DNA from 4 places in the Methylorubrum sp. B1-46 genome. Region 4 is predicted to be linked to each of the others. Evidence: riboswitches for the same ligand, from Rfam matches in the RefSeq annotation. Region 4 holds a riboswitch; each other region holds the start of a gene.
What was found. A riboswitch is a leader RNA that binds a small molecule or an ion and turns the genes downstream of it on or off. The one in region 4 is predicted to bind cobalamin.

Region 1 (7,677 bases), 1.1 Mb from region 4:
CAATCGCTCCATCCGACCTGGGATCTGGTGATTGCCGGCAACGGCCCCGACCGGGAGCGGCTCGACCGGGCGCTTGCCGAGGTCGCCGACCGCTTCCTGATCGATCCCGGCCATCTCGCCTTCGCGGGGCACTCGGACGGGGGCAGCTACGCGCTCTCGCTCGGCCTCACCAACGGCGACCGGGTCAGCCACATCATCGTGTCCTCGGCGGGCTTCCTGTCCGTGCAGGTGCAGGCGGGCGCGCCGAAAATCTTCATGTCGCACGGGACGCGCGACGAGCAGATCGGCATCGACCGCAGCGCCCGGACTCACGCCCGGCTGCTGCGGGGGGCGGGCTACGATCTGACCTATGTCGAGTATGACGGGCCGCACGCCTACAATCCGGACGTGGTGGCCCAGGCCGTCGATTTCTTCCTCGGCGACTTCTTCGCCTGAGCCGCGGGCCTGCCTCGATCACTCTCCCGGATATCCGATCCGGGCGCGTGATCGATCCTCTTGTCTGGACATCGTGTTTTCCGACAGCCGGCGGCCGCCTTTCAGGACGTTGCGCCGGCAGCGGCTCCGGGTTCTTCGACGCCGACGTCCTCCGGCTCGACCACGGGTAGAGTGGGGTGGCCGCTCCGGGCCATGCGCACCGCGATCTGGGCGTGCGACATCTCCGGGTGCAGACTCTCGACCTCGGTGGTCATCGCGTCCGCGGCGCAGCCGTGCGGGGCCTCGCCCAACCTCACTTGTCAGCGCCGGGCGAGGCCTGTGGGCATGCGGGAGCCGCGAAGAGCAGGTCGGCGGAGGCGCCCTTCGGTGCGATCGGCGACGGCAGCCCGGTTCTGGTCTCAAGTGCGGCACGGCCGCATGGCGAGGGGAAGGCGCGTCGCGGCAGCCGGGGCCGCGAGACGGAAAAACCGGACCGACAGGGTCGGCCCGGGAAAGTCATCGGAGGAGGAAAAAACCCGGGCACCGTGCCCGGTCAAGCGCTCCCGGGGCGATGCCCCGTCCCGGGAGATTCATGGCCGAAGGGGGCCGGCCATCCAGTGTCTCTCACGAAACTCCCGCTGCGCCGCCATCGCCAGAGCGAGAGCTGTTCGCGACCGGGAGTCTTGTGAGGCACTCTCCGTACGGGCAGTCCGGGGGGACTGCCCGCCGTTACCCGTCAGACCGCGCGAGCCTCGTGCATCGCGGCGATCTGCTCAGGCGAGTAGCCGAGGCCGGCGAGGACCTCGTCGGTGTGCTCGCCGAGCAGGGGCGAAGCCTTGATGTCGACCTTCAGGTCCGAGAACTTGATCGGGCTTCCGACGGTCAGGTACGAGCCGAGCTTCGGATGCGGGACCTCGACGATGGTGCCGCTGGCGCGCAGCGACGGATCGGCGGCGATCTCCTTCATCGACAGCACCGGCGAGCACGGGATGTCGAACTTGCGCAGGATGTCGACGGCCTCGAACTTGGTCTTGTCGGCCAGCCAATCCTCGATGATCGCGAAGATCTCGAAGATCTTGTCCTGGCGGGCGCGGGGCGTGTTGTAGGCCGGATCGTCGATCCACTCCTCACGGCCGAGCGCCTTGCAGATCGGCGCCCAGGCGTGACCCTGGATGGTGAAGTAGATGTAGGCGTTCGGATCGGTCTGCCAGCCCTTGCACTTGAGCACCCAGCCCGGCTGGCCGCCGCCGCCCGCGTTGCCGCCGCGCGGCACCACGTCCGAGAACTCGCCGTGCGGGTATTGCGGGTACTCTTCGAGGTAGCCGATGGCGTCGAGGCGCTGCTGGTCGCGCAGCTTCACGCGGCAGAGGTTGATCACCGAGTCCTGCATCGACACGGCGACCTTCTGGCCCTTGCCGGTCTTGTTCTTGGCGTGCAGCGCCGTGAGGATGCCGATGGCCAGGTGCATGCCGGTGTTCGAGTCGCCGAGCGCGGCGGCCGACACGGTGGGCGGGCCATCCCAGAAGCCGGTGGTCGAGGCGGCACCGCCCGCGCACTGCGCCACGTTCTCGTAGACCTTCAGATCCTCGTAGTGGTGGCCGTCCGAGAAGCCCTTCACCGAGGCGAGGATCATGCCCGGGTTGAGCTCCTGGATGCGGGCCCAGGTGAAGCCCATGCGATCGAGCGCGCCGGGGCCGAAATTCTCGACCATCACGTCGGACTCTTGGATCAGCTTCTCGAGGACTTCCTTGCCCTGCTGGGTCTTGGTGTCCAGCGTCAGCGAGCGCTTGTTGGAGTTCAGCATCGTGAAGTAGAGCGCGTCCGCGTCCTCGACGTGGCGGAGCTGGGTGCGCGTCACGTCGCCGGAGCCCGGACGCTCGACCTTGATCACGTCGGCTCCGAACCACGCAAGGAGCTGGGTGCAGGCGGGGCCGGCCTGGACGTGCGTGAAATCGATGATTCTGATCCCGTCGAGCGGCTGGGTCATCTTGGTTTTCTCCCTCTTTCGACTTCGTTGTGAGTTGGCGTTGTTGAAAAGTTGGAAAACAATGCTTTAGGCAATATCTCTGAATGACTTAGGTCTGCTGTGTGCTGTGTCCGCTTCAGGCGCAGACCAGTGTGCCCAGAGCGTCCTCCAATTCCGCGACGCGGCGGCGTAAGGCGCGCTCCTCCTGGAAGCGCTCGGTCTCGTCGCGGATGATCGCGGCGATGCCGGTCACCTCGCCCTCCGCGCCGTGCAGCAGCGCGACGGTGAAGGCGATGGAGAGCGCCCGTCCGTCCTTATGCAGGGCCGGAACCTTGAGCAGCGATGTGCCGTAGCGGGTCTCGCCTGTGCGCATCGTCTTGGCGTAGCCGTCCCAGTGGCGCTTGCGGTGGCGCTCTGGGGTGATGAGATCGAGCGTCTCGCCCAGCGCCTCGGCCTCCGAGAAGCCGAAGATCCGCTCGGCAGCCGGATTCCAGGTGACGATCCGTCCGTCTGCGTCCGAGATCACCACCGCATCGCCGATCGCCGCGACCAGCCCGGATGTGTCGAAGGTCTGCGATGGAGCCATCCGTCGCCTCCTTTGTGCCGCCGCTAGCCCAGAGGCCGCACGGCGAGCGGAGAGGAACAATGGCTGTCGAGGATGCCGCGTTCGGTCATGGCAGGCGTTGCCTCCTTGGCTTCCCAGGTCTCCCGAATTCCGGGTGTCCCAGATCGAGGCCGCTCTTTGCGGTGGCTCATCGATTGGCATCTGGTATACCAGATACGAATAGCAGGTCAAGGCGCACCGCGCGGCTCGAACGAGATCGCGGCGGGGCGGTTGATAGGGAGGCAAGGAGGCCGGAATGTCGGGCAAGCACAGCATCAAGATCCGGCAGATCGAGGCCTACGCGTTCCGGATCGAGTTCGGCGAAGCCTTCGTGCCGCTCATGACCGACGAGCCGGAGCCGATCGGCGGCGGCACCGGTCCCTCGCCGGAGCAGGTGCTGATCGCTGCCGTCAGCAATTGCCTGTGCGCGAGCCTCGCCTTCGCGCTCGGCAAGTACCGGCAGGAGGGCGGCGGCGTGAGCGCCGAGGCGATCGGGCGGGTGGCCCGCAACGCGGAAGGTCGCCTGCGCCTCGTCGGGATCGAGGTCGACATCGCCCTTGGCGCATCGGCCGAGTCGATGGACCGGCTCGACCGGGTTCTCGCTCAGTTCGAGCAGTTCTGCACCGTATCCGAGAGCGTCAAGGCCGGGGTTCCGGTGGCGGTCGCGGTGCGGGACGGGCAGGGTAACCGCCTGAAATAGACACGTCTCACGAATAGGGAGGAGCAACGATGAGCGAGAACGAGAGGGACGTGGCGCGCGAGCCCGAGGATCTGGCCCGGCTCTTCCACGAGCGGGCCAATGCCGGCGATGCCGAGGGGCTGGTCGCCCTGTACGAGCCGCAGGCTGTGGTCGCCGCGGGCGACATCGTGGCGAGTGGGCACGACGAGATCCGCCGCTTCTACACGGATCTGCTGGCCCGCAAGTCGGACTTTCCCGAGCCCGAGACGCTGCCGGCGATCCGCAACGGCGACCTCGCGCTCACCTTCGCGCGGCTGCCGAACGGTGCGCTCTCGGTCGAGTCGGCCCGCCGGCAGCCGGACGGCACGTGGCGCTGGGCGATCGACCAGCTCAAGATCAAGCCGGTCACGAAGGGCTGACGTCAGGGGTTTCGAAAGGACGGCTCCTTTTCATAAGTTCCAGGCCAGAGCCCTGGTTGAAGGGAGGCCGGGGTTCCACCCCGGCGCTCAGCCAAAGGAATGATCCCCTTGGGATCCTTCAATCCGCGGAGGCCGAACGGCGCGGCGTGGTGCTGCGCCGGTTGGCGAAGACGCCGGGGGCGGTGCCGGGCACCACGACCATGCGCCGAACCTCGCCGCGCAGGTAGGCCTGGAGGAAGCGGGTGTAGTTCTTGAACACGACGCAGCCGTTCGAGGCGCCGCTCGGGCCCAGCATGTAGGTGTGAGCGAGGATGCCATCGCGGCCGTGGATGGCGGCCGAACCGCCGACCGGGTTGAGGCGGATCGCCCGCACCCCGTGGAACAGGGCCTCGCGCTCCCGCAGGTCGTAGACGCCGGGCGGGGTGGCGCCGCGCATCCGGACGTGGACGTAGTCCGGGTTGTCCTGAGCGACGCCGAGGCCGGAATGGGCCTCCAGCACCTCGCCGTTCGGCAGGGTCACGGTCGCGGCGCTGATGTCGTAGACGGCCACGCCCGGCTCGGAGACCGGACCCGGCACGACCCGCCGCCGTGCGGCCGAATCGACCGCGCCGCTGTCGAGCCCGGCATAGGCCATCGCCTTGTTCGAGGCCGGTGCGGGCGACGAGGAGCCGGGCAGGTCGAACATCTTCTCGAAGAACGAGCGGTCGTCGGTCACCGCGGCGCTGAACACGCTGCGGGTCGGCTCGGTGGAGGCACGCGCCGTCGAGGCCATCCAGTTCGAGGCGGCGCGGGCAGTCTGCATCCGCGGTTCGTAGCGGAACTCCTCAGGGCGCCGCACCGGCAGGGGCACGGTGAGCGCGACGCGGGCCACCGGCGCGGCCGGGCGCGGTGCGGCGGCGGGCGGCACCTCGGCCATCGCAGCCGCGGGGAGGGCGGCCAGGGTCACGGCCGGCTCGGGCGCCGCCGGCGTCCGGACGGCGATTGCCTTCGGGGCCTGTGGGACGAAACCCCGAGTGGCGGTGTCGAGAACCGGCGCGGGGTCGAACATCGAGGCCAGGGCGCTCGGTGCGGCCGGCGCCTTCTCCGCCTGTCCGGCGTCATCGGACACCTGCACGGTCTCCGTCGGCAAGGGCTCCTCGGCATTCTGCGGCTGCAGCAGGCCGGCCAGCGCCAGGCCGCCGAGGGCGGTGAGCGCGAGGGCGGCAAGGGGCTGCCCGCGTCGACGGCGGACGACGGGCCGGGCGGAGCGACTCTGGACGAGCTCGGCGATGTCCATGCGGGCGGTACTCGACAACGCGGATCCCACACGGCCTCCCGCCGTCGTTTCCGGCTTAACTGTGCCAGAATGACGATCGAGATGGCTTTGCCGATTAGGGAATGATCAACCTTAAGCCTTTCCGTATTGAACGGGATCTTGGTTAATCTTGCCTAAACCGTAGCCCTGCCCGCTAAAAAACGCTCGATCACGATTTTTAGGGTCGAGTGGTGTCGCGGGGCATCGATGCACCGGCGTTCCGGTTTGCCGCGCAGGGCAGTGTGCCTCATGGGTCACAAGTTGTGTAATGTTGTTACATCTCATCGGGCGGCCTGTTGACCCTGCATCGCGGCGCAGCGAAGTTGCTGCGGTCAAGGTTCCCCCGGATGCAGGTTCGGGGGCTAAGAGGGAATTCGGTAAGCCCGTCCGGGCGAAGCCGAAGCTGCCCCCGCAACTGTGAGCGGTGAGCCCCGTCAGGAATGGTCATTGGTGCACCGCACCGGGAAGGCTGGGACGGAGGCGCGGACCCGTGAGCCAGGAGACCTGCCTTGGCGTGACGATGTCCCCCGGGCGGGGTGTTCCGGCGGCGTGCCTGAGCGGCGAGCGCGTATCCATGCGCTCGCAGTTCGGCATCCGCTCCGGCTCGCGCCCGCACAGCCAGAGCGCGCCCTGTGAGAGTTCGGACGAGCCTGAATGCCACCGATGTTGCGAGGCCGGTCCGGCGCCCGCACTGGATGCTGGCCGCCCTGCTCTGCGCCGGCCTGCCCGGCCCGCAGGCGCGGGCGCAGGAAGCGGTGACCCTGGAGGAATTGGCGGTCGAGGGGGAGGGGCGTGGCCAGGGCGTCGGGAACGGCGCGCCCGACGGCCGGACGGCGGCGGCCGGCACGGTCGGCCTGATCGGTCCGACACCGGGCTACCGCGCCGACCGCGCGGTGAGCAGCACGAAGACCGACACGCCCCAGCGCGACGTGCCCCAGGTCGTCACCGTGGCGCCGCGTGAGGTCATCACGGATCTGACCGCCACCCGCGTCGACCGTGTCTTCAACTACACGCCGGGCGTGGCGCAGCAGAACAATTTCGGCGGCCTCTCGGTGTTCAGCTACGCCATCCGCGGCGTCACCACCTCCGAGATCTACAAGAACGGCTTTCCCCTGAACCGCGGCACGCCGCCCCCGCCGGATACGCAGAACGTCGAGCGCATCGAGGTTCTGAAGGGCCCCGGCGGCGGCTTGTTCGGGCGCAGCGATCCGGGCGGGCTCGTCAACATCATCACCAAGCAGCCCACCGTCGAGCGCTTCGTCGAGATGGGTGGGCTGTGGGGCTCGTTCGGGCAGTTCCGCGGCACGGTCGATTCCGGCGGCGCGCTGAACGAGGAGGGCACGGTCCTCTACCGCTTCAACCTCGCCGCCGGTGCCCAGGGGAGTTTTCGCGATTTCGTGGACAGCGACCGATTGCTCGTCGCGCCCGTCCTGAGCTGGCAGATCACGCCGGACACCCGGATCACCGTCGAGACCGAGTTCCTGCGCAACCGCATCGTGTTCGATCGCGGCGTCATCGCCCTCAACGGGCGGCTCGGAATCCTGCCGATCTCGCGCTTCCTCGGCGAACCGGGCCAAAGCACCTACCAGACCAACAACACCATGCAGGTGCGGGTCGATCACCGCTTCAACGCCGACTGGCAGATGCGGCTCGCCACCCACTTCAACACCGGTACGCTGGAGGGCGAATCCGCCGAGATCCGCGCCATCGCCGCCGATAACCGCACCGTCTCGCGGGACCGCAACTTCCGCGACTACCGCTGGGACACGGCGATCGGCCAAGCGGAGGTGGTCGGGCGCTTCGACACCGCCGGCATCGGCCACACGATGCTGCTCGGCTTCGAGCGCGAGAGCACCGACAGCCGCGTGCTCTACCTGCGCTCGAACTTCCGCACGAGCCCCTACGCCATCGACATCTACGATCCGCGCTACGGCCAGCCGCTGCCGCCGCTCACCATCCCGCGCAACAACTTGGAGCGGATCACCAACACCGCCCTCTACGCGCAGGACCAGATCGCCTTGAGCCCGGAATGGAAGGCGCTCGTCGGGGTGCGCTTCGACTTCTTCGAGCAGTCGTTCCGTGAGCGCACTGAGCGCTCCCAGGTCGATCAAACCTACTTCGCGGCGACCCCGCGAGCGGGCCTCGTCTACCAGCCGACCCCGGAACTCGCGCTCTTCGCCAATGTCGGCACGAGCTTCCGGCCCAATATCGGGCCCGATGCCGCCGCCGTGGCGCTTTCCGGGCCATTCGCGCCGGAGACCGGCATCGGCTACGAGGTCGGGAGCAAGATCGACCTCTACG
Region 2 (7,677 bases), 180 kb from region 4:
ATTCTCAGCAAACAGCGAGTACTGATTGGAACTCGTGAGATAGCCGAGCGTGGTCGGATCAAGGCTGGTGAAGACGCCCGGGCTGAAGACGAACGGATCGACGCTGCTCTCGCCGCGGTAGGGCGCGTTGTTGGTGTGCTTGAACCGGATGTGGTTGATGTCGAAGCCGGCGACAAATTCGTTGCGTAAGCCGAACAGCTCGCCCTTGAAGGCGGCGTCGAAGCGATTGCCGATCTGCTCCTGATCGTGGAAGATCTCGATCGGGCTGGTTCGGCGGATCAGGCCGGTATTCGGCACGAAGCCATAGGTCTCGACGTTGCGCCAGTGCCGATCCGACACGAGACGGTAGGCCGTGTTGCGGATCGTGATGTCGGCAGTCGGCGTCCACTCGGTCTTGAACTGTGTCCAGTTGTCCTTGAAGACGATGCGGCTGTCGTTGACGTTGTAGTTGTTGAATCGAGTTCGCGGATCGATCCGGCCACCGATCAGCGGCGTCCCGAAGTAGCGCAGGGGCTCCTGGTAGCCGTAATCGTGCGACAGGGTGAAGGCGAGGTCGGGCGTCGCCTGGAAGAGCACGGCCCCCGAGACCGCAAGATTGGCGAAATCGCCGTTCTGGCGCAGCCAGCCATCGGCCTGATTGGCGCTGACGTTGAGGCGGTAGAATACGCTCTCGCCGACTGGACCGCCGCTGTCGAAGGCGAGGCGCTTCACGCCATCCGATCCGAGAGCGGCGCGAGCCGCGTTGATCGGGACGGCCGTCGGCTTCTTGGGCACGACGTTGATGACGCCGCCGATGGCACCGTCCCCGTACAAGACCGAGGCCGGTCCGCGCAGCACCTCGATCCGATCGACGTTCCATGTGTCGAAGGGATAGGTGATCGTTCCGGCGCCGACATAGAGCCGGGTGCCGTCGTAGAGCTGCATCACCGAGTTGACACCGGCAAAGCCGCGGGAGGTGTAGGCGCCCAGACCGTTGCCGGGCGCGCCGATCGTCGTGATGCCGGCCGCGTTCTGGGTGATCGCCTCCTGCACGGTTTCCTGACCGCGCTCGCGGATCTTCTGGCCCGGTATCACCTCGATGCTGGCCGGCGTCTGCAGCGGCGAGAGATCGAGACGGCTGCCGCTGCGGTTCGGCGCGGTGAGATTGAGCCCGGTCGGCGCCGCCGTGTAGGGCGTCCGCGCCAGCAGCCGCGTGCCGGATCCGGCTCCCTGCACGGCAAGCTCCTCCAGAGCGACGGCGTGCGATTCGCTGGCAACATCCGTGCGGTCCTGAGCCGCCAGGGAGGTCGCATGCAGAATGAGGGCGCCGGCCGAGAGCAGCAGGGCGGCCGGCAGGTACTCGGCAGGCGAGTGGGGGCGATCAACGGACGACATGGGACGAGCGGCCTCGGGCAACGGCAGTGGCACGTCACCGCGAACGAGGCCTCGGGCCGCATCTCCCCACGGGAGTGGCGCGCCTTCGACACCCGTCAGGACACCCCGCCCGACGCGTTTCGCGTGTGACCACGACTGACGGCAGGTCTCCTGGCTCGCGGGTCGCTGCCCTCTCACCGTCTTCCCGGGCGAGGCTGCCCAGTGACATGGTGGCGGAAGGCTCGCCGCTTACAGTTGCGGGGGCAGCCGCGGCATCGGACTGACGTCCTCACCGCGTTCCCTTTTGATCCCCGAGGGGAACCGTCGAAGCCTAGCTATTCGGCGCCGGCAGGGAGTGTCAATTCCGATCATGGAACTCGGTGTTCGATCGATGTGGCTAACGGTGCAGCCGTCGCTGGGTCGGGCTTCGCCCGCAACGCCTCGACAGCGGGAGGCTGCGGATCGGTGACGTCGGTCACCGACTGCGGCCGGGCGGCAGGATCATCGCCGTGTCCGGGTCCGTGACGTCACCCTGCTGCTGCGGCTCGACCGTCAGCTTCGCAGCGAGTTCGGGCGTCTTGCCTCCCGCCCGCTCCTGGGTCGCCGCAACCTGCTGTTCGCGGGCCTGTTCCGGCGTCAGCTCGCCGCGCACCACAGCACGGGCGAGATTCAGGCTCAGCACGTTCTCGGCCTCGTCCGCGCCGTAGGCCGTAAGCGTGCCCCGCGTCCGATCCGGAATCACGCTGCCGTTGAAGGTCGCCACTGCGCTGAAGAGGTTGAGCGGCACCTTGTAGGGCAGGCTTTGTTCCACAACGTCGCTGTGCTTGGCCGGGAAGTCGTGCTCGGCCCCGACCTTGTGCACCACGGTTCGGATCCACGGCCCGTTTCGGTGCCAGATCAGCAGGGTCGCCGTCTGCTCCTGCGGCGGGCCGTACTTCTCCGCAATCGCTGCCGCGGCCTTGCGAGCGGGCTCCGGCCAGTCCGCCGCGATCGGTTCGGCGGCGCCGGCGCCGCCGGCTGTGAGGACGAGCGCGACGGCGAGGGCGAAGCGGCAGGAGCCGGACGGGGACATGGAACCTCCCTGATGACGCCGGGCCGGATCGGGATCGCACGCGGCGATGAGAGGGTTGCCGCAAAGGAGTCGCGTTGCCCCGGCCCTGCGCTGGGTATAGGCCCTCTCTATAAGAATGGTTCCAGGGAGACGCCCCATGGCGCAGCCGATGTCGCTGGACGTGAACGGGCGCGCGACGTCCGTGACCGTGGACGACCCCGAAACGCCGCTGCTCTACGTGCTGCGCGACGATCTCGGCTTGCACGGCCCGCGCTTCGGCTGCGGGCTGGGCCAGTGCGGTTCCTGCACGGTGCATATCGACGGGCAGGCCGTGCGCTCCTGCGTCACGCCGGTCTCCGGCCTGAAGCCGGGGGCGAAGATCGTGACGCTCGAAGGCCTCGGCGGGCCCGACAAGCTCCACCCGGTGCAGGCCGCCTTCATTGAGGAGCAGGCGGCGCAGTGTGGCTACTGCATCAACGGCATGATCATGCAGTCGGCCGCCCTTCTTAACAAGACACCGAAGCCCGACGAGGCGGCGATCCGGCAGGCGCTGGCGCAGAACCTCTGCCGATGCGGCACTCATCTGCGGATCGTGCGCGCTGTTCAGCGCGCCGCCGGCACGCTGTGAGGGAGGCTGACGCCATGAACGCGCCCACCCTCTCCCGCCGCAATCTGCTTCTCCAGGGCGGCGCCCTGGTCGTCGGCTTCTCGCTCTCCGGAGGCAGAGCCGTCGCGCAGACGGTCTTCGCGCCGGTGACCACCAACGGCTTCTCGAAGCCGGTCGCGCCGGACCAAGTCGACAGCTTCCTGGCGCTCGGCGCCGACGGCCGCGCCACGATCTTCTCCGGCAAGGTCGATCTCGGCACCGGCATCAGGACCGCGATGGCCCAGATCGCCGCGGAGGAGCTCGACCTGCTCCTCGACCGCGTGACGGTCGTGCAGGGCGACACCGCGCTCACCCCCGACCAGGGCCCGACCTACGGCAGCCTCTCGATCCAGAAGGGCGGCGTCGAGATCCGACAAGCGGCCGCGACCGCCCGCGCCCGGCTCCTTCAGCTTGCCGGCGAACGGCTCGGCCTATCCGCCGACGCGCTGGTGAGCGAGAACGGCACCGTGCGGCCGAAGGCGGGCGGAGCGGGCGTCACCTACGGCGAACTCGTCAAGGACGGACGCCTCGACCTCAAGGTCGATCCCGCTATCAAAACCAAGGACCCGTCGGCCTTCGCCCTCGTGGGCACCTCGGTGGCGCGGATCGACATCCCCGACAAGATCACCGGCCGCTTCACCTACATGCAGGATTATCGCGTGCCCGGCATGGTGCATGCCCGCGTGGTCCGCCCGCCCGCCATCGGCGCGGAACTGCAGGGCGTGGACGAGGCTTCGGTCGCGGGAATTCCCGGCCTGATCCGCGTCGTCCGGCAGGGCAACTTCCTCGCGGTCGTCGCCGAGCGGGAATGGGCGGCGGTGAAGGCGGCCGGACAGCTCAAGGCGACATGGTCGCGATGGGAGGGCCTGCCCGAACAGGACAAGCTCTGGCAGCACGTGCGCGCCACGAAGGTGACGAAGGACGACGTCACCAGCAGCACCGGCGATGCCGAGGCGGCTCTGGGGCGGGCCGCCCGCGTTCTGGAAGCGAGCTACGACTTCGCCATCCACACCCATGGCTCGATCGGGCCCTCCTGCGCCATCGCCGAGTTCAAGGACGGGCTGCTCACCTGCTGGACCGCCTCGCAAATGACGCACGCGCTGCGCAAGCAGCTTGCGGCGATGACCGGTCTCGCGCCGGAGGCGGTGCGCTGCATCTACATCGAGGGGTCGGGCTGCTATGGCCGCAACGGCCACGAGGACGCGGCGGGCGACGCGGCGCTGCTCGCCCGCGCGGTCGGCCGGCCGGTGCGGGTGCAATGGTCGCGCGCCGACGAGCACGGCTGGGACCCGAAGGGACCGCCGACGCTGATCGACCTGAAGGCGGGGCTCGACGGCGAGGGCAACGTCGCCGCGTGGTCCTCGCAGTTCCATGTGCCGGAGGGCGCGGCCGGCAACGTGCCGCTGGTGGCGGCCGACCTCGCCGGCCTGCCGCACGAGACCGCGATGTCGCCGGGCAACATCATCCAGAACTCGGCCCTGCCCTATGCCTTCCCGAATGTGCGCACCGTCTGCCACCGGCTGGCCACGACGCCGTTCCGGCCATCGTGGATCCGGACGCCGGGGCGGATGCAGAATACCTATGCCAACGAGGCCTTCCTCGATGAGTGCGCGGCGGCCGCGGGGATCGATCCGCTGGACTATCGCCTGCGCGCGCTCAAGGATCCGCGCGGCATCGAGGTGCTGAAGCGAGCCGCCGAGATCGCGCAATGGGAGGCTCGCCCCTCGCCGGTCAGGGACGTCTCCGGCGACGTGCTGCGGGGCCGTGGCATCTCCTACGTGAAGTACGAGTTGAACCGGACCTACGTGGCCGGCGTGGCCGAGGTTGAAGTCGATCGCCGCACCGGGCGCGTACGCGTGCCGCGCTTCTTCGTGGTTCAGGATTGCGGACAGATCATCAACCCGGACGGCGTGCGCAACCAGCTCGACGGCAACGTCATCCAGACGGTGAGCCGCGTCCTGCTGGAGGAGGTCACCTTCGACCGCGGCGCGGTGACCAGCCTCGACTGGGCGAGCTACCCGATCCTGACCTTCCCCGACGTGCCCAACGTGGTAATCGACCTGATCGATCGACCGACCGAAAAGCCGTGGGGTGCGGGGGAGCCCTCGGCGGCCATCGTTCCGTCGGCGGTGTCGAACGCGATCTTCGATGCGTCGGGCGTCCGCCTGCGCTCGGTGCCGTTCACGCCGGCCAAGGTGAAGGCGGCCCTGCAGGCGAGCTGACGGGCCAGCGGCCGCCACCGCCGGCCCCGGAGCGCCTGTCGCCTCGCGCAGCAGGCGCTCGCCTCGACGTGATCCGTTCGGGGCCGGGACAAGACGGTGCCGCAGTTCACCTCGACCGGTCGGGACATCGGTATGAGGCGCCTCATAGACGGCCCGGATCGACGGGCTCCAAATCCTTCAGGAAGCGCTGGCCGTTGCGGACATACTGCTCGGCCGCCATGCGCGTCATCGCGGTGATGTCCATATCGCGGGTCGGCACGGCCTTGGCGGGCACCCCGACGATGAGGCTGCCGTCCGGGAATTCGGCGCCCTCGCGGACCAGGGCGTTCGCGCCGACGATGCAGCCTCGGCCGATGCGGGCGCCGTTGAGCACCGTGGCGCCCATGCCGATCAGGGTGTCGGCGCCGATGGTGCAGCCGTGGACAATGGCGCCGTGCCCGACGGTCACCCCCTCCCCGATCGTGAGCGGAAAGCCGGGATCGGCGTGCAGCACCGCTCCGTCCTGGATGTTGGTGCGGTCACCGATCTCGATCGGATCGTTGTCGCCGCGGATCACCGCTCCGAACCAGATGCCGACGTCGAGACCGATCCGTACCCGTCCGATGACGTGGGCGCCGGGCGCGACCCAGATTCGGGTCGCGTCCGCGACGTGCGGGGCGTGCTCGCCCAGGCGATAGAGCGCCATGCTCCGTCCTTTCCAACCGTGTTCGCCGCAACCTGACCGGTGCGGGCGGCGCAGGATATCACTATCAACCGGACGGAAGTCGCGGGTTCTGCCAACGCCCGTGCCCAAGCCAATCCCCTTGCGATGATGGCGAGGCGCGGGCGGACGCGGCGCTCGCTCGGCATCCGCGGTCTCGAACGGCGGCGCGACCGCCTCGGGGCACGTCCCGGTGCGAGCGTATGCCGCTATCCCGGAACGCTCGGTGGACGATTGGGTCTCGAACCTGATGGTAGTGTCGGCATCCGCGAGTCGTTGCCCGCGCGAAGCCGGGTCGTGATCGACTTGGGAGAAAACTTCTGCCTCGCGATCAAGCGAGAGAAGAAGTCTCTCGAAGGCGCCGGAAATACGAAAAACCTCACCATTGCTTCCGGGCTAGGCTCGACCAATCTTTCAAGGCATATCCTGGTCTATCCGCAAACCGCCGTCTGCCAATCCATTGGTTGCCATGCGTCCCGTCCAATTCGATTCTTTCGGCGAACCTGTCGCTCAAGCGGTCGACGAACAGCCCACCACGGCGTCGCGGATTGCCTTGCGGACCGGCGTCGGCCTGTTCTGGGCGGCGGTGGTAGCCATCGTCGCCGCGCGTGCGATCTATTTCGATCCGGCGCTGGCGGAGCGGTTCGGTAGCGTGGCCGCGCTTATCAAGACCGTCGTCGGGGTCTGACCAGCCTGCCGCAAACAGCTCTGATTGATCGGACATGAAGGCGCCGCGGGCTCTCCGCAGCGCCTTTTTCTGTGCGGCATCCCGCCGGTGATACGGTCTCCGCTCGATCGCTTCGGTGTCTCTTCGTCATTGCGAGGCGAAGCCGTGGCAATCCAGGGTTCCGTACTCTTCGGAGATGTCGCATCTTGGATCGCCTCGGCTTCGCCTCGCGATGACGGCGTCGAGCAAAAACCGAAGCGATCAACCAGACATGGCATAACACCGTCCAACGCGGTCCGGGCAGGAAGGGCTTGAGCCGCCGATCCGGGGCATCGGTCGCCCGGCCAAGCCGACGCCCGACATTTCGAGCGCAGGGCTTAAGGCCGCCCGCACACCCGTCTGCGGTGAGCGGCCGGCGTGCTGGTGCGGAAAAGGCTCAAGCCCGAACCTTCGATCGGGACATCTCAAAGAGCGCTCGGCGGCATCGATTGCGTGTAGGAGGTATCTCTTTACACCCCGCGCAGGACAGAGAAATTCTTCTATGAAGCCGGCGTGAAAGCGATGCCGAAATTCGGCATCAAGGGACGACGATGCTGCAGATGAACCGCCTCTCGAGGCCGCCGGAGCTCCGCTTTTCCGCGTCGCGCCTGAAGGAGCTGGCGCCCGGCATCGCGCTGTGTCTCGCGGTGACGCTGGTCTCGATCGGTTTGCAGAACCTCGAAGAGAGCGCCTTCGAGCACCCCTACATCGAGGCACTGGTGATCGCGATCCTGCTCGGCATGGCGATCCGAACCTTCTGGGCACCGAGCCCGCTGTGGCGCTCCGGCATCGCCTTCAGCGCCAAGCAGCTTCTCGAAGTCGCGGTGATGCTGCTCGGTGCCTCTATCAGCTTCGCGGCGATCGTCGCTTCCGGGCCGGTCCTGCTCGCGGCAGTCGTCGCCACCGTGGTCATGACGATCGCCGCCAGCTATGCGATCAGCCGTCTGCTCGGACTGGGCGAGCGGATCTCGATCCTCATCGCCTGCGGCAACGCGATCT
Region 3 (7,677 bases), 1.5 Mb from region 4:
GGCGATACGGTCTCGCCGGAGCGGCGATCGGCAGCTGCCACGCCTTCCGCGATCCGTCGGATCTGTTCCAGGCTGAGCGGATGTTTGCGGTTCAGGATCTCGGAGGCCTGCGCGCGGGCGCCGAGAAGCCCGGCCCCCTCGGCCTGTGACCATCCCCTCTCGCCGATGGCGAAGTGAAGGATCTCGACGGGATCGCTCTCCGGCACCAGAGGCTGTGCCCGCTCATAGGCGCCCGCCGGCGTGCCAGGACATCGAGCTTGTCGCCCTCCGGCGTTCCCGCAGGGCCCACGGAGCCGGCTGATTTCTCGTAACGCCTCGGTCAGGTCGACACCCATGCGGATCAGGCGGATCTCCATGGCTGGCTTTCAAGGTCTCTACTGAATTAGCTTGCCCCTAAAGGCTGTTATGGACCTATCGGCTGGGCGGCTCAGATGATGGGTCATGAGCCAGTCCCGGAAAGCCTACCCGTCCGATGTGTCCGACGACGAATGGGCGTTGGTCGCTCCGTATCTGACGCTGGTGCGCGAGGATGCGGGCCAACGCGCGCATCCGTTGCGGGAAGTGTTCAACGGGTTGCGCTACGTGGTGAAGACAGGCGCGCCGTGGCGCTGGATGCCCCACGACCTGCCGCCGTGGGCGGCGGTCTACCAGCAGGCGCAACGCTGGCTGTCGGCGGGCTGCTTCGAGCAACTGGCGGAGGACCTTCGCGCCGTTCTGCGCTTGGCGGCCGAGCGCAAGGCCGAGCCCTCGGCGGCCATCCTCGACAGCCGCACGCTGCGGGCGACGCCCGAGAGCGGCGAGCGGGCCGGCTACGACGGGGCCAAGCGCAAGCAGGGCTCGAAGCTGCACATGGCGGTGGACACGCTCGGCCATCTTCTGGCTCTGCACGTCACGCCAGCCAACACTGATGACCGTGCTCAGGTCGAGCATCTGGCCAAGGCCGTGCAGGCGGTCACTGACGATCACGTCGAGATCGCCTTCGTCGATCAGGGCTACACCGGCGACAAGGCGGCCACAGCCGCGCGCAAGCACGGCATCGACCTGGAAGTCGTGAAGCTGCCCGAGGCCAAGCGCGGCTTCGTGCTGCTGCCCCGGCGCTGGGTCGTCGAGCGCTCCTTCGCCTGGGCCACCCGCTTCCGCCGGCTCGTCAAAGACTACGAGCGATATGCAAGCACATTGGCAGACCTGCACCTCGTCGCCTTCGTCTGCCTCATGCTCAGGAAGGCTGCTCTACTCGTAGCCGGTTCATAACAGCCTCTAAGACCTAGCCGCTTTCGACCTTAAGCTGCCCTCCCTACGCTATCAGGAGGCCGTACTTCAGGCGTGTGCATCAGGTCCTTGAAGGTCTGGGCTGAGTTGGGACTGGGCTTACGGATAGACTGCGCGCTACGGCTGAGCGTCATTTCGCAGGGCCGGAAAGTCGCAGCCTGATTATGCATTCGGCGCCTAACGTTCAGCAGTGATGTATCTATGCAGGCGATGCGTAATTTTATGCAACTTAAACGAAAGTTAAGAGTCGACTGGGCATTCCAGCGATCTCTTGAGTATGCCGTCGAGACGCAACACCATGATCAACGCATCCCGGCTCGGGATCCGGCTGCCTGCAACGACAATCGGTCTTGCCCTTATCAGCGCTGCGGCCATGGGCGGCTTCAGTTGGTCGTCCGCTAAGTCCGGCCTCATTGAGGCGGCAGGTGCGCGCCTTGAACTGGCAGCTGCGGCCCGGCGCGACGGCATCGAGCTGGTAGCGGACCGCATGCAGGCAGATTTCCTGGCCGCAGCTGGACACCCCCAAATCGTCTCGAACTTCCCTGATCTCATCGAGAACCTTGACCCAGCCAAGCCCGACTTCACCGGGATCGTCGAAGCTTTCCGATCGCCAGCAACCGTCGAGGCGCGGGTTGCACTCGACAGCACACCGACAACAGCAATGTACGGGCGCCGTCACGCCAAGGTGCAGGAGGTAGCCCGCCGAATCGTGGCCGAGCCAGGTTATGCGGACCTGATATTCCTCGATGAGAGTGGCCGCATCGTCTACACGACGACCAAAGGCGAAGACTTTGCCAAGTCGCTCGATGATCCGAACCTCAAGGGAACCGGCCTCGCCCGTCTCGTCGAACGTCTGAAGGGGCAGGATCCGGCAGCAACCACGTTCGAGGATTTCGCGTCATACCCGGTCGGCACGGGTCCCTCGGCCTTTATCGGCCGCGCGATGACCAAGCGCGCCAACGTCGCCATGGGCACGGCCCAGGCCGCGGAGCGGATCGGCTTCGTCGCGCTGCGCGTCACCCCGGCGCTGTTCGATCGGACGCTGACGAAGCGTGCAGGGCTCGGTGAGACCGGGCAGATCTTGGCGACCGGCACAGATGGGCGCCTACGCTCAAACCCGCCGCTCAACCCCAGTGTGAAGGCTGGCGCGCCTATATCGGACCTCGGGTTGGGAGCAGCCCAACTTGTGGGCGGCAGTTTCACCTACCCGGGCGCCGATGGCACTCACATGGCAGCGAGCGCCGCCGTGTCGGTGCTCGGCGCGCCCTGGACGGTCGTGGCCGAGCAGGCGGAGGCCGAGGCAATCGGTGCCGTACAGACCCTGTCGCGGACACTTGCCTTCATCGCACTGGCGGTACTTGTCGGCACGGCTATCCTCGGCCTGCTGTTCGCCCGGTCGATCGTCACACCTCTTGATGCGCTCACCCGGGCTCTAAAGGCGCTCGCGGCCCGGCAGGCGCTGGCAGAGGTTCCTGGCAGCCGGCGCTCCGACGAGATCGGCGACATCGCCCGAGCAGTGGTGACAATCCGAGACATGTCACTGGAAGAAGCGGCCGAGCAACTCAAGACCACGGAGGCCGCGCGTTTGCGTGAGGAGCAGGCTCGCCGCTCCTTGCTGCGCGACCTCGCGGACAGGTTTGAGCGCTCCGTTGGGGGCATCGTCACCAGCGTCGCACAAGCGGTCGCAGACTTGCAGGGCTCGGCTGCCACGATGCAAAACGCGGTTGCCGGAACGGCACAGCGTTCGACCAGTGTGGCTGGCGCAGCGCATCAGACAGCCGACAACGTCAATGCCGTGGCGGCCGCGGCGGAGGAACTCGGCGCGACCGTCGAGGAGATCGGCCGCCAAGTAGAGCAGGCCGCCGGGATGTCGGCTTCTGCCGTGCAGGCAGCCTCGTGCACCGAGGAGACGATGGCGGCTCTTGCCCAGGCGGCGACCCGCATTGGGGACGTCGTCGGTCTCGTCTCGAACATTGCGAGTCAGACCAACCTGCTTGCCCTCAATGCCACGATCGAGGCGGCGCGCGCGGGTGAGGCCGGACGCGGCTTCGCGGTTGTTGCTGCGGAGGTGAAGGAGTTGGCGAGCCAAACGACCCGTGCGACCGACGAGATCGGCCAGCAAGTCGCTGCGATCCAGGCAGCGACCACGGGCGCTGCTAAGGCAATCCAGGATATCGCCCGTCAGATCCAGTCCATGAGCGGCGTGACCACGAACATCGCGACCGCGATTGAGGAGCAGGGTGTAACGACGCAGGAGATCGTGCGAAGCATGGCTCAGGCCTCGGCTGGCACCTCGGAGGTGACCACGAACATCGCCGAGGTCGCGCAGGAGGCGGAGGGCGCCGGGCACGCCGCTCAGGCCGTTGCATCAGCCGCCAATGGCCTGGCAGGGCAATCCAATGCGCTACGCGTCGAAATGGAGCAGTTTCTCGCGAACGTCCGCGCAGCCTAGTTCAGGCAAAGGCTTGGCGCACTACAGAAATCTGCAACGACACATCATGGTTGCAGATCAAATATATTATCCAAAAACTTGGGAATCAATGCGCGAAGAATAGGCAAGCGCTTTTCGCCAAAATGTCCTGGCCAGCTGGAAGGGCTGCTTTCCACTTAGCAGCCCTTCAACGTCGATCTGATACTGTTTCCGCTTGGAGAGTTCGACCTTGCGTTGACCTTCGTCATTCCGGGGCGCCGCAGGCGAACCCGGAATCCACGACTGGCCTCGCAGGCGCCGGGCCTCCCGCATCACGGGTGGATCCCGGCTTCCGCTGCGCGGCCCCGGATGACGGGGGACAGCCCTACCGAAGGGATTAACCGGATTCGGTATGATTGGCTTTGGCCTGGAATCGCGCGCAACCTTAGAACTCGATCCCCTCCTGCGCTTTCACCCCCGCGGAAAAATGGTGCTTCACGCTGCCCATCTCGGTGACGAGGTCGGCGGCTTCGATCAGGGCCGGCTTGGCGTTGCGGCCGGTGACGACGACGTGGAGGTCGGGGCGTCGGGCGGCGAGGTCGGCCAGCACCGCGTTGAGATCGAGGTAATCGTAGCGTAGCGCGATGTTCAACTCGTCGAGGACGAGAAGACGGATCGTCTCGTCCGCCATCAGCGCGCGGGCGGTCTCCCAGGCGTTGCGGCAGGCGGCGATGTCGCGGGCCTTGTCCTGCGTCTCCCAGGTGAAGCCCTCGCCGAGCGCGTGCCATGCGATCTGGTCACCGAAGTTCTTCAGCGCGCGGGCCTCGCCGGTGTCCCAGGCGCCCTTGATGAACTGCACCACGCCGACCCGGTGCCCGCGCCCGAGCATCCGCAGCACGAGGCCGAGCGCGGCCGTCGTCTTGCCCTTGCCGGGGCCGGTATGGACGATGAGCAGGCCCTTCTCGATCTTCTTGGAAGCAACCTCGGCGTCCTGCACCGCCTTGCGCTTGGCCATCTTCTCGCGGTGACGCGCGTCGTCTTCGGTCATCTAAGGAGTCTCGCGTGAGGGTTTGACCGTCAGGGGCAGGCCGGCAACCGTGAGGACGACGCGGTCGGCCTCGCGCGCCAGCCGCTGGTGCAGCCGCCCGGCCGCATCGCGGAAACGGCGGGCGAGCGCGTTGTCCGGCACGATGCCGAGGCCGACCTCGCTGGCCACCAGCACCAGCGGGCCCGGTGCCGCGGCGCAGGTCCGCGCCAGCGCCTCGGTCGCCGCATCGAGATCGGCCTCGGCCAAGAGCAGGTTGGTGAGCCAGAGCGTGAGGCAATCGACCAGCACCGGTCCAGTCGCGGCGGCAATCGCTTCCGGCAGGGCCGTCGGCACGTCGAGGGTGTGCCAGGAATCCGAGCGCCGCGCCCGGTGCTCGCCGATCCGGGCGCGCATCTCGTCGTCCCAGGCTTGCGCCGTGGCGATGTAGAGCCAGGGGGCGGGGCAAGCCTCGATCAGCCGCTCCGCATAGGCGCTCTTGCCCGAGCGCGCGCCGCCGAGCACCAGCGTCATCCGGTCGGGCGCCGCATCCGTCATGGCCGCCGGTTTGCACCGAGCCTGCCCGTTCACGCAATGGCGCTTTGCAAGGCCCGCCGCTCCGCGTTACAAGCGGCGGGTGACGGTGCCCCGGCAACGGGGTGAAAAGGGAATGCGGTGAGAGGTTTTGCCGAAACCTCGATTCCGCGGCTGCCCCCGCAACTGTAAGCGGCGAGTTCCTGCCACGAGCCACCGGGTGATCCGGGAAGGCGGCAGGCGCGAGACCAGCCGCGAGCCAGGAGACCTGCCGTCCGACGATTTTTGTTCTCGAACGCCGCCGGTGGGGCGGCCGGAGCCCGTGACCCGATGACGACTGCGACCCTTCACACCCAGGCCACCGCCCGCTCCGCCGAGGGCGCCCGCGCGCTTCTCGTTGCCGCCTTCCTCGGCCTCGGTCTCGTCTTCGTGGCGGGCTTCGCCCCGGCCTCCGTGCTGCACAACGCGGCGCACGATTTCCGCCACGCGCAGAACTTCCCCTGCCACTGATCCGCGTTCCAGCGGCTCAAAGCGGTTCCATGATTTCCCGATTGCTGTCGGCGGCGCTCGTCGCCGGCTTCCTCGCGTCCGTCGTCGCGACGGGCCTTCAGCTCGCGCTGACCTCCCCGCTGATCCTTCAGGCGGAGACCTACGAGGGCGAGGGCGCGCATGCCGCCCTCGCGCCTTCCCGCGATTCCGCGCCCTTCGCGTCCCTGATCGTCCCGGCCCATGCACCCTCGCAGCATGCCCACGGCGGGGCCGGTCACGACCATGACAAGGCCGACGAGTGGCAGCCCGCGCCCGGCCTGCAGCGGATGGCTTTCACCGGGCTGGCCACGCTGGTCGGCGGTGTCGGCTACGCGCTGCTGCTGGCGGCGGTGATGCTGGCTCTGCGCCGTGAGCCGACGCCGCAGAGCGGGCTCGTCGTCGGCGTGGCGGGCTTCCTCGCGGTGGCGCTCGCCCCCGCCATCGGTTTGCCGCCGGAACTGCCCGGCATGGGCGCGGCGCCGCTCGTGCTGCGCCAGTCGTGGTGGCTGATGACGGTGGTCGCCACAGGGCTCGGCCTCTACCTGATCGCTGTGCGGCGGGTGCCGCTGACGATCCTGGGCGGCCTCGTCCTCATCGTCGCGCCGCACCTTGCCGGGGCGCCGCAATCGGTCGACACCGTCTCCTCGCAGGTGCCGCCGGCCGCGGCCGCACAGTTCGCCGCGCGCTCGCTCGCCATCGGCTTCGTGTTCTGGGCGGTGATCGGACTCACTTATGGCTGGGCCTGGAGGCTGTTCGGCCGCGAGGCGGGCGCCCGCGCCCATGCCTGATCCCGACAGCGCGACCCTGTCCGTCTGCATCACCTGCCGCGCGGCGGGTGACACGTCCGAGCCGCGCGCCGGGGCCAAGCTTCTGGCCGCGCTGCGGGCGGAGGCCGAACGCGAACCGGTGCCGGGCCTGACGATCGAGGGGGCCGAGTGCCTCTCGGTCTGCAAGCGGCCCTGCACGGTGGCCGTCGTCTCACCGAACCGCTGGACCTACGTCTACGGCGATTTCGACGCCCTGGAAGATCCCGAGACCTCGGCCCGCACATTGCTCGCGGGCCTGCGCCGCTACCTCGAGACGCCCGACGGCGTCGTGCCCTGGCGCGAGCGGCCGGAGGCGTTCCGCAAGGGCGTCGTCGCCCGCATCCCGCCGCTGAACCGGACGCGCTGACCCATGAGCCTCGTCGACAAGATCCCCTGCACCATCGTCACCGGCTTCCTCGGCGCCGGCAAGACGACGCTCGTGCGCCACACGGTGGAGAATGCGGGCGGGCGCCGGCTCGCCATCATCGTCAACGAGTTCGGCGATCTCGGCTTCGACGGCTCGTTTCTCGCCGCCTGCGGCATCGAGGGCTGCAACGAGGATTCGGTGGTGGAGCTGCCCAACGGCTGCATCTGCTGCACGGTCGCCGACGACTTCGTGCCGGCGCTGACAAAGCTTCTCGACCGGCCCGAGCCGCCGGAGCACATCCTGATCGAGACCTCCGGCCTCGCGCTGCCCAAGCCCCTGGTCCAGGCCTTCCAGTGGCCGGCGATCCGCTCGCGGGTGACCGTGGACGGCGTGATCGCGGTGGTGGACGGCCCGGCGGTCGCCTCGGGCCTGTTCGCCGAAGACCCGAACGCGCTCGCCAACCAGCGCGCGGCGGACCAATCGGTCGATCACGACAATCCGCTGGAGGAGGTGTTCGAGGACCAGATCCTCTGCGCCGATCTCGTGGTGCTCAACAAATCCGATCTGCTCGACGAGGCGGGCCGCCAAAAGGTCCGCACCGAGATCGAGGCGCACCTGCCGCGCGCCGTCGAGATCGTCGCGACCGAGCACGGCCGCCTCGATCCGCGGGTGCTGCTCGGCATCGCGGCGGCGGCGGAGGACGATCTCGACGCCCGCCCCTCGCATCACGGCGAAGGCG
Region 4 (7,677 bases):
GCGAGCGAAGCGAACACCGAACAAATGGTCCAGATCGTTCCCCCGAGCGATCTCCGCGACTGCTCCGTCTCCCATTATGCGCCCTCGCCCCAGCAGCACGAGCCGATCGCAATCGCGCACGGCCTGCTCGATGTCATGTAAGACGAGGACGACGATCCGTTCGCGGGCATAAGCGTGAAGTCGCCGTATCAGGTCGATGCGGTAGCCGATGTCGAGGCTCGCTCCTGGTTCATCGGCAAGCAGCACCTCCGGTTCAGCGATCATAGTTGCGGCGAGCAGCGCCCGTGCCCGTTCGCCGCCAGAGATGCGCGACCAGGGGCGCTCGGCAAGATCGATGAGATCATGGGTGCATAGGATCTCATCAAGACGGCGCTCGGCGCCCGGCATCCGGCTCGCACCGAGTTCGACGATCGTGCGCACGGTGTAGTCCCAGGCCGGCTGGAACGTCTGTGGCAGATACCCGATGCGGCGGGCGCGCTCCTGGGGCGGTAGGCCCACGACGGGTCGGCCATCAAGCATCGCGACACCGGCTTGCGGGCGTGAAAGGCCGGCCAGCGTGCGCAGAAGGGTCGATTTGCCCGCCCCATTCGGGCCGATCAACCCGATGAGGGCGCCGGGCTTGATGTCGAGATCGACCGCATCGAGCAGACGGTGAGCGCCTGCCGTCACAGTGATGCCCTTGGCGATAAGGTGGGTCATGCGCGAAGCCTGCGGCGCAGCAGGACGAGGAAGAATGGTCCGCCCGCCGCGGCGGTGACGAGGCCGAGCGGCAACTCGGCCGGCGGCAGAACGGCGCGGGCGAGCCCGTCGCAGACGATGACCAGGGCGGCGCCCGTCGCGGCCGAAATCGGCAGCAGCGCGCGGTGGCGCGGTCCGACCCACCAGCGGGCGATGTGGGGGGCAACAAGACCGACGAAGGCAACGAGACCACCATAGGCGACGGCGAGCGCCACAACGGCGGCGCCGACCAGTACGGCGCAGGCAGTGAAGCGGTCGGCAACAAGTCCGAAGGCACGAGCCTGATCCTCACCCAGACCGAGGAGGTCGAGGCCGCGGGACAGAAGAAGGCTCATACACAGGGCGAAAGCCGCTAGGCCAGCGAGCAGAGCGAGGCCCGTCCAGTCCGGCGTCTGAATGCCACCGAGCGTCCAGCTCAGAACGATCTGTAGGCTGACGCTTTCATCCGAAAGAGCGAGCATCAGGAACGAGCGAGCCGCGCCCAGTATCGCTGCCACGGCGACACCTGCCAGCAGCAGGCCAGCGGCATCCGCCGCGCCCGAGCCTCGCGCGACGGCAAGCACCAGCACGGTTGCGGCCCAAGCCCCCAAGAAGGCGAGGCCGCCAAGCGCGAGGCTCGACGGAAGGCCGAGCGGCACGAGCAGGGCGACGGTCGCTCCGATCGCCGCACCGCCGGAGGCGCCGAGCAGGTAGGGCTCGGCGAGAGGATTGCGGAACACCCCCTGGAAGATCGCGCCGCCCAGGCCGAGCATGGCTCCGACGAGACCGGCAGCGAGCACGCGCGGCAGGCGCCAGTCACGCAGCAGGCGCGTCCGCAGGTCATCGGTCCCGCCGAGGACGTGGATGATCTCCAGCGGCCCGGCCCAGTCGTGTCCGGCCGCGAGGCCAAACAACAGGGCGAGAGCGAGGATGGCGGCAATCGGTAGGATGAGCCTCACGGCGCGGTCTGAGCTGGATGGAGAAGGGCAGCCAGGCGCTCGATCCCGTCGACCGTGCGTGGGCCCGGAATCAGGAACTCGGCGCGCGGCAGGGTGTGAGCGCGGCCGGTCCGTACGGAGCGCATCTCACGAAAGCTCGGCCGAGCCGTGAGCTCTGCCAGCTCCCACTCCTGTCCAGCGAGAAGAAGCACATCCGGATCCGCGGCGAGGACCGCCTCGGGCGAGACTTGGGCGATTCCGCGATTGGCGAGCGCCGGACAAGTGCCGGCGCGGACGAGGGCATCACCGGTGTAGGTATCCTGACGCGCAACCAGCAGCAGCCCATTGCCGAGACGTCCGGTCACGAGGATCGTGCGGGGGCAAACCGTGCCTGCGAGCCTGCGGGCTACTGCTGCGAGCCGCGCCTCCAGCCCCGCCGCGACCGCCTCCCCGCGCTCCGCCTCTCCGAGGGCCCGCCCAACGAGGCGAATGTTGCCGAGCACCTCATCGAGGCTGCGGCTCGTCAGCACGATCACCGGCAGGCCGAGCCGCTCCATCGGTGCGAGGAGTTGATGCACCGCCTGCCGGGCCGGCGTGACGAGCACGAGGTCCGGGTTCTGCGCCACAACGGCATCGACCGAGAAGCCGAGGCGACCGCCGACGACGGGTTTGTTTGCGGCTTCGGGCGGGTAGCGGGTGAAGGCGTCGATGCCGACGATGCGGTCCGTGAGACCAAGGACCGCCACCAACTCCGTGTTCGAGGAGAAGATCGTCACGACCCGCCGCGGGGCTGCCGGCAGCTCCACGGCCCGACCGAGGGCATCGGTCAGCCGGATTGGCTCGGCCATAGCCGGACTGGCCGCAGTCAGTCCGGCGAGAGCCCCGATGATCGCCACGCGCATTCAGAAGCGCGCCTGCAGGCCGAGTTGCAGATCCCGACCGGGTGCGGAGGTGCCGCCTCCGCCGTTGTAAAGACGCAGGTCGGCCAGGGTCGGCTGCTGCCCAGCGATGGCGATGAAGAGCGGGTGGTAGTTCACGTCGAACAAGTTGCGCACCTGCGCGAACAGCTTCACTCCCGGCAGCAGGTCCACCTCACCGCGTATGTTGACGAGGACGAAGGGATCCTTGCGCCAGATGTACTCGCGGTAGGGCTCGGCCGCGGGCACGAGCAGGTTCTCCTCCGTGTTGTACCAGACCGGACCGTTGAGCACCCCCTGAACCTGGATCGTCCAGGGATAGGGGATGTCGGTCTGACCGAAGCGAGTGCCGAGGGCGAGCTGGTACTCGTAGACGCGCTCGACCCGGCGCGTGTTGGCGGTGGCGACGCTGACGGCGCCCTCGTCCTTCATGTCGAAGTTGTAGTTGCCGTTGGCGTAAGCCCGCCAGCGCCAGATGCCCGGCTCCCAGCCGAGGGTGCGTATCATGTCCGTCTCGTACTGAACCTCGATGCCGCGGATAACCACGTCGCCCGCGTTGTTCACGTAGTCCGAGGTGTTGCTGTTGGGCCCGCGCGAGCGGGTGATGATGCGGTCCGAGATGATGTTCTGGAACAAAGCCACATCGAGGCGCGAGACCCCGTTCGTCAGGGTGGTGCCGATCTCGATCTGCTCGCTCGTCTCGGGCCGGATGTTCGCATTGCCGAAGACGCGCCCGCCGCCCAGCGTGTTGAAGTCGGCGGCGATCTCAGTGGCGGTCGGCGCCCGGAAGCCCGACGAGGCGCCGACGCGGAAGGCGGCCCAGTCGGTTGCTCGGTAGGTCGCGCCGACGGAGTAGGTCGTGGCCTCGTAGGGGCGCGATCCGGTGATCTGTCCGGCGAGGAACGGCGTCGGATCGAAGCTCGTGGTGCCGTAGGTCTGGCGGATGCCGGCCCGCAGCGTCACCCGGTCGTCGAACAGGCGCTGGGTGTCCTCGACGTAGAGGGCGTGGAACTGGTCGGTCTGGTTGTTGTCCTGCGGCGAGACCTGGGCCAACGGGTTGCCGGGCACGCCCACGCGGAAGCGATCGGAGCGCAGCCGGCTCGTCTCCCAATCCCAGCCGAGAAGCAGATCGTTGCCTGCAAACAGGCTCACGCGTGGCTGGAAGCGGGTGCCGAGGATGTCGAGGTAGCGCGAGTTGAAATCCGCCTGCGTCCCCGGCACAGGGAGCCCGGTTCCGCCGCGCTGGACCGGCGAGGCCCATTTGAAACGGTCCTCGTCGGTGACGCTGTAGAACTGCGCGAACAGGCTCGCGCGCCCGTCATCGGTGCGGCCGGTATAGCTCGCATCGAACGAACCGTTGATCCGGTTGTCTCGGCTGTAGAGGTTGCCACCGGAACCGCGGAAGCCGACCCCGTAAATGCCGTCCGTGCGAAGCGTGGAATCGAGTCGCTGGTTCGGGTCGATCTGGAAGCCGAGCGCGCCGGTGATGCCCATCCGGTTCCACTGAGTATTGGCCATCCGGTCGCCCGAACCGGCATAGTAGTCGTCGCGCTTGGCCCCCGAGAGGCCGAGATAGTAGTCGAACGGACCGACGACCCCACCGGTCTGCGCACGTCCCTGCGCCAGCCCCCAGACGCCGCCGATGCCCTCGACAAGGGGGCCGGGCGCCGTGCGGCCGGTCTTCAGGATGATGTTGATGACGCCGCCGATGTTCTGGCTGCCGTAGATCACCGAGGAGGGCCCGCGCACGATCTCGATCCGCTCGACATCGGCGATGGAAAGCTTGGAGAGGTTCGCCGTACCAGCCCGGCGGCCGTTCATGAGGACGAGGACCTGACTGCGGAAGTCCTTGCCTTGGCCGTCGGTGGCACCGCCGCGGATGTTGATCGAGGTCTGGCCCGGCGTCCATTCCGAGAAGAAGCCGACGGCGTTCTCGGCCAGCAGATCGGTCACCGATTTGGCGGTGGTGTTCTCGATCGTCGTACGGTCGATGACTTGGACGGTGCCGGCGATCTCGGAGCGCGGCTCGGGCCGGCCGGTAGCGGTCACCACGAGCTCATCGAGGCTCACCGCGGCGCTGCCGACGACGGGGGTGCCTTCCTGTGCCATCGCGGAGACTGAGTGCGTGCTGCCGGCAAGGAGGAGCACGAGAGGGAAAATGGCGCGAGGCATCACGAGGCGGTCCTCCACACGAGGAGGGCGGAAGCTCGGGGAACGGAGAGGCGGTGTCCGCCAGGCACGGGCACGGCTTGGGCTGAAAGATGTTCGTAAAGCTCGCGTCGGCGGCCGTCATCGAGGGCCCAACCGAGGCGGTCGGCAAGGTGCCCGGAAGTCCGCTCCAAGTCTCGAACGACGGCGCTGAAGGTCCACTCTGCTCGCGCCGCGATGGATGGCTGATCACATGGCGGCAGGTTGCGTAGAACGACGTCGATGCCCGGCGTCTCGTCTTCACCGTGCCAGGCAGACGGCAGACAGCCGGCAAGGCAAAGCCCTCGTGGGCCACGCTGTGCCGGAACCAGCCAGATGACATTGCTGCGGGCCCAAGCGCGGCACTGACGCAAGAACACGCCCGCATCCGTGAGCGGGGCAGCGATATTGGCGGCCAGCACGGTGTCTGCGGATCCTTTGGGCAGATCGGCTTGTTGCCACCCCACTGGCAGAAGGTGCGGCGGCGGCACGAGCGCCCGCAGGCGCTGCTGCATCCCTATGTTCGGCTCGACGGCGATCCAGGCGGCAAGCGGATCGCGCACGGCTTGGCCGAGCTGCCCACCCCCGGCTCCGACATCAAGCAGGTCACCAATGCGCGGCACTGCCGCTCGAACAAGCGGTGCGACATGCGCGACGTAGTCGGATGTGTCGATGCCGACCGCGTAGAGTTCGAGAGGATCGACGCCGACCTCGCTCGCTTCAGGCGGCGCAACGCTGAAGGGTCGTATGATTGTGCAACTCAGTTCCATCGGTCCTTCCCCGAACCTTGACGGGGGACCGTGGGCGCAAGCCGACGTCGCGGCTGCCGCAACGTGCGTTCATGCGGCCCGTTGGGACACCCCGCCCACGAGACATTTCACGGTCAAGGCAGGTCTCCTGGCTCACAGGTCGCCGCCACCCGTCTGGCCTTCCCGGTGATCTCTCACCAGTGACGCAGATCGACGGATGACTCGCCGCTTACAGTTGCGGGGGCAGCTCCGGTTTGGGCGCAAGCGCCGCACCGGATTCCCTCTTAGCTCGCCATATCGGATGGCGAGAACCTTGATCGCAGCTCATAGACCAAGCGGCGTGAAGGTTGTCAACCGCCAGAAAACTATCTCATGTTGATCTAATTCGCCGAGCCAATTTACTTGATATCGTATGCGGCAGCTCCACTCACGAGCAGATGTGGCCAGCAACACAGAAAAAGCGAAGCTCACCTTCTCAGCGCCAGGCTGGCAGTCTTTGTGCATGGAGGAGCTTCAGGCGGACGGGGCAGCATCGGCACTCTTGAAGAGGGCAATCGCACCCCTGGATACCTCGCACACAGGTGTCGAGCCGGTTTGCACATCGCCGCGGCACGTGTCTCTCGATCGACAGAGCGGGTAGCGCGTTCGGGCCCAGTTCAGATTTATGTAATGTTATAACATTGCGTTCTTGTCAAGCGCCGAATCCGATGCTCAGCGGTCGCTCGCATATGGACAGCGCCGTTGCTGTGGAATGTATGAATCGGGAGCACGAACTCAGCGGTGGATTGCGGTAGCCGGCATCAGCGCCGAGAACACGACGATCAACGGCCGGAACATCACCTACGGCTTCCCGGCTGCAGGCGGCGTCACCACCACGCTGGCCAACATCGACCGCAGCTTCCTGAACGTCGCGCCCGAGCTTTCCCTTCTACCGGCCCGACACCGAGTGGCAGTTCCGGGGGCGGGTCGCCACCGGCTACGCCACACCCTCGGCCTCGAACCTCACCGTCACCTCCGCCGGTGTGCCAGGCAACAACGGACAGCTTCAGACTCAGGAAAACCTCGGTTTCGATGTCGGCGTCGACAGGACGCCGCTACCCGGCGTCCGCTTCAGCGTGACCGGCTTCTACGAGTTCTTCCACAACGAGCTCGTCACGCAGTCGCCCGGCGCCGGCCTCCGAGCATCGCGGTGTCGAGGTTGGGGCGGACTGGGCCTTCGCGCCTGGCTGGCGGGCGACCGCCGCTTATACCTTCGACGACCAGATCTACACGAGGTACGTCGAGCAGCTCAGCGCCGGCAGCCTGACCCGACGCTTCGACCGGGCGGGCAATCACATCCCCGGCGTGCCCGCTCACCAGCTCCTGGCGCGCGTGGGCTACGAGGAGGCCACTGGCCCCCTGGCGGGCCTGGGCGGCTACGTGGAAACGGTGTTCCAGGACGACCTCTTCATCGACAACGCCAACCTGCTGAAGGCGCCCGGCTACGCCATCGTGAACCTGAACGTTCACTACACGAAGGAGCTCGTCGGCTACGCCAAGCGGCTGAACCTGTTCGTCGAGGCGCAGAACGTCTTCGACAGGAGCTACATCGCCTCGGCCCAGAACCTCGCCAACTCGATCAGCGCCGTTTCCGGCCTACAGAACGGAGCGGGCGTCCTGGCCAACACCACCGGTCCGGTGTTCGCGGGTGCTCCGCGCAACTTCGTCGGCGGCATACGGCTGTCCTTCTGATGCCCTCAAGCAGCGCAGCGCCGGTGGCGTGGCAGGGTCTCTTGATGCGTGCCTGGCGTGCGGCCATCGCGGTGGCTGCCCGGTTCGCGCTTACGCGGCAGGCGGTGCTCGGTCGCGCGAGCCTCGTGGCCTCCCGCGACCCCGCGCACGTCCTCTGCCAGCAGGATGCGGGCAGCAGCGAGGGGCCGTTTAAGGCGCCCCCTCGTATGGGCACCCGGATTGCTGCCTCGTCACCCACGCCCTGAGCTTCGCCTCGGTCCCGCCCGTGTCGTCGGTGCCGTTCATCTGGCCTGCTCGTAAGGCCATTGCAGTGACCTGGCGCCCTGAGGTCTTCGCCTGTCCCCGCGGCCCTCCAGTAACTGGAGCCGGCGCACGCGCGCCTCCCGCCGCCGGATCGATCACCGTTCCCTGATCCTTCAGGCCACGGACCTCATGCCA

Region 1: another riboswitch for cobalamin. It lies ahead of LPC10_RS05695 (TonB-dependent siderophore receptor); the one in region 4 lies ahead of LPC10_RS00640 (hypothetical protein).
Region 2: another riboswitch for cobalamin. It lies ahead of LPC10_RS01470 (TonB-dependent siderophore receptor); the one in region 4 lies ahead of LPC10_RS00640 (hypothetical protein).
Region 3: another riboswitch for cobalamin. It lies ahead of LPC10_RS07705 (CbtB-domain containing protein); the one in region 4 lies ahead of LPC10_RS00640 (hypothetical protein).

Annotation. Positions count from the first base shown of each region.
Region 1 is NZ_CP088247.1:1,177,324-1,185,000, reverse strand. Features, by position in the region: gene LPC10_RS05730 (alpha/beta hydrolase) at 1-435, shown strand, start outside; gene LPC10_RS05725 (hypothetical protein) at 537-689, opposite strand; gene frc (formyl-CoA transferase) at 1,151-2,401, opposite strand; gene LPC10_RS05715 (PAS domain S-box protein) at 2,517-2,966, opposite strand; gene LPC10_RS05710 (OsmC family protein) at 3,241-3,684, shown strand; gene LPC10_RS05705 (nuclear transport factor 2 family protein) at 3,714-4,082, shown strand; gene LPC10_RS05700 (DUF2778 domain-containing protein) at 4,201-5,358, opposite strand; cobalamin riboswitch at 5,695-5,903, shown strand; gene LPC10_RS05695 (TonB-dependent siderophore receptor) at 6,009-7,677, shown strand, end outside.
Region 2 is NZ_CP088247.1:298,533-306,209, forward strand. Features, by position in the region: gene LPC10_RS01470 (TonB-dependent siderophore receptor) at 1-1,374, opposite strand, end outside; cobalamin riboswitch at 1,497-1,694, opposite strand; gene LPC10_RS01475 (hypothetical protein) at 1,829-2,425, opposite strand; gene LPC10_RS01480 ((2Fe-2S)-binding protein) at 2,562-3,032, shown strand; gene LPC10_RS01485 (molybdopterin cofactor-binding domain-containing protein) at 3,047-5,272, shown strand; gene LPC10_RS01490 (gamma carbonic anhydrase family protein) at 5,415-5,957, opposite strand; gene LPC10_RS01495 (hypothetical protein) at 6,442-6,660, shown strand; gene LPC10_RS01500 (YeiH family protein) at 7,233-7,677, shown strand, end outside.
Region 3 is NZ_CP088247.1:1,639,386-1,647,062, reverse strand. Features, by position in the region: gene LPC10_RS07730 (transcriptional regulator) at 1-356, opposite strand, end outside; gene LPC10_RS07725 (IS5 family transposase) at 442-1,251, shown strand; gene LPC10_RS07720 (methyl-accepting chemotaxis protein) at 1,568-3,721, shown strand; gene cobO (cob(I)yrinic acid a,c-diamide adenosyltransferase) at 4,125-4,727, opposite strand; gene cobU (bifunctional adenosylcobinamide kinase/adenosylcobinamide-phosphate guanylyltransferase) at 4,728-5,261, opposite strand; cobalamin riboswitch at 5,328-5,528, shown strand; gene LPC10_RS07705 (CbtB-domain containing protein) at 5,568-5,747, shown strand; gene LPC10_RS07700 (CbtA family protein) at 5,777-6,553, shown strand; gene LPC10_RS07695 (DUF1636 domain-containing protein) at 6,546-6,938, shown strand; gene cobW (cobalamin biosynthesis protein CobW) at 6,942-7,677, shown strand, end outside.
Region 4 is NZ_CP088247.1:115,104-122,780, forward strand. Features, by position in the region: gene LPC10_RS00620 (ABC transporter ATP-binding protein) at 1-699, opposite strand, end outside; gene LPC10_RS00625 (iron ABC transporter permease) at 696-1,676, opposite strand; gene LPC10_RS00630 (ABC transporter substrate-binding protein) at 1,673-2,557, opposite strand; gene LPC10_RS00635 (TonB-dependent receptor) at 2,558-4,744, opposite strand; gene LPC10_RS00640 (hypothetical protein) at 4,744-5,529, opposite strand; cobalamin riboswitch at 5,629-5,839, opposite strand; partial or broken gene LPC10_RS00645 (TonB-dependent receptor domain-containing protein) at 6,498-7,239, shown strand; gene LPC10_RS00650 (hypothetical protein) at 7,284-7,484, shown strand.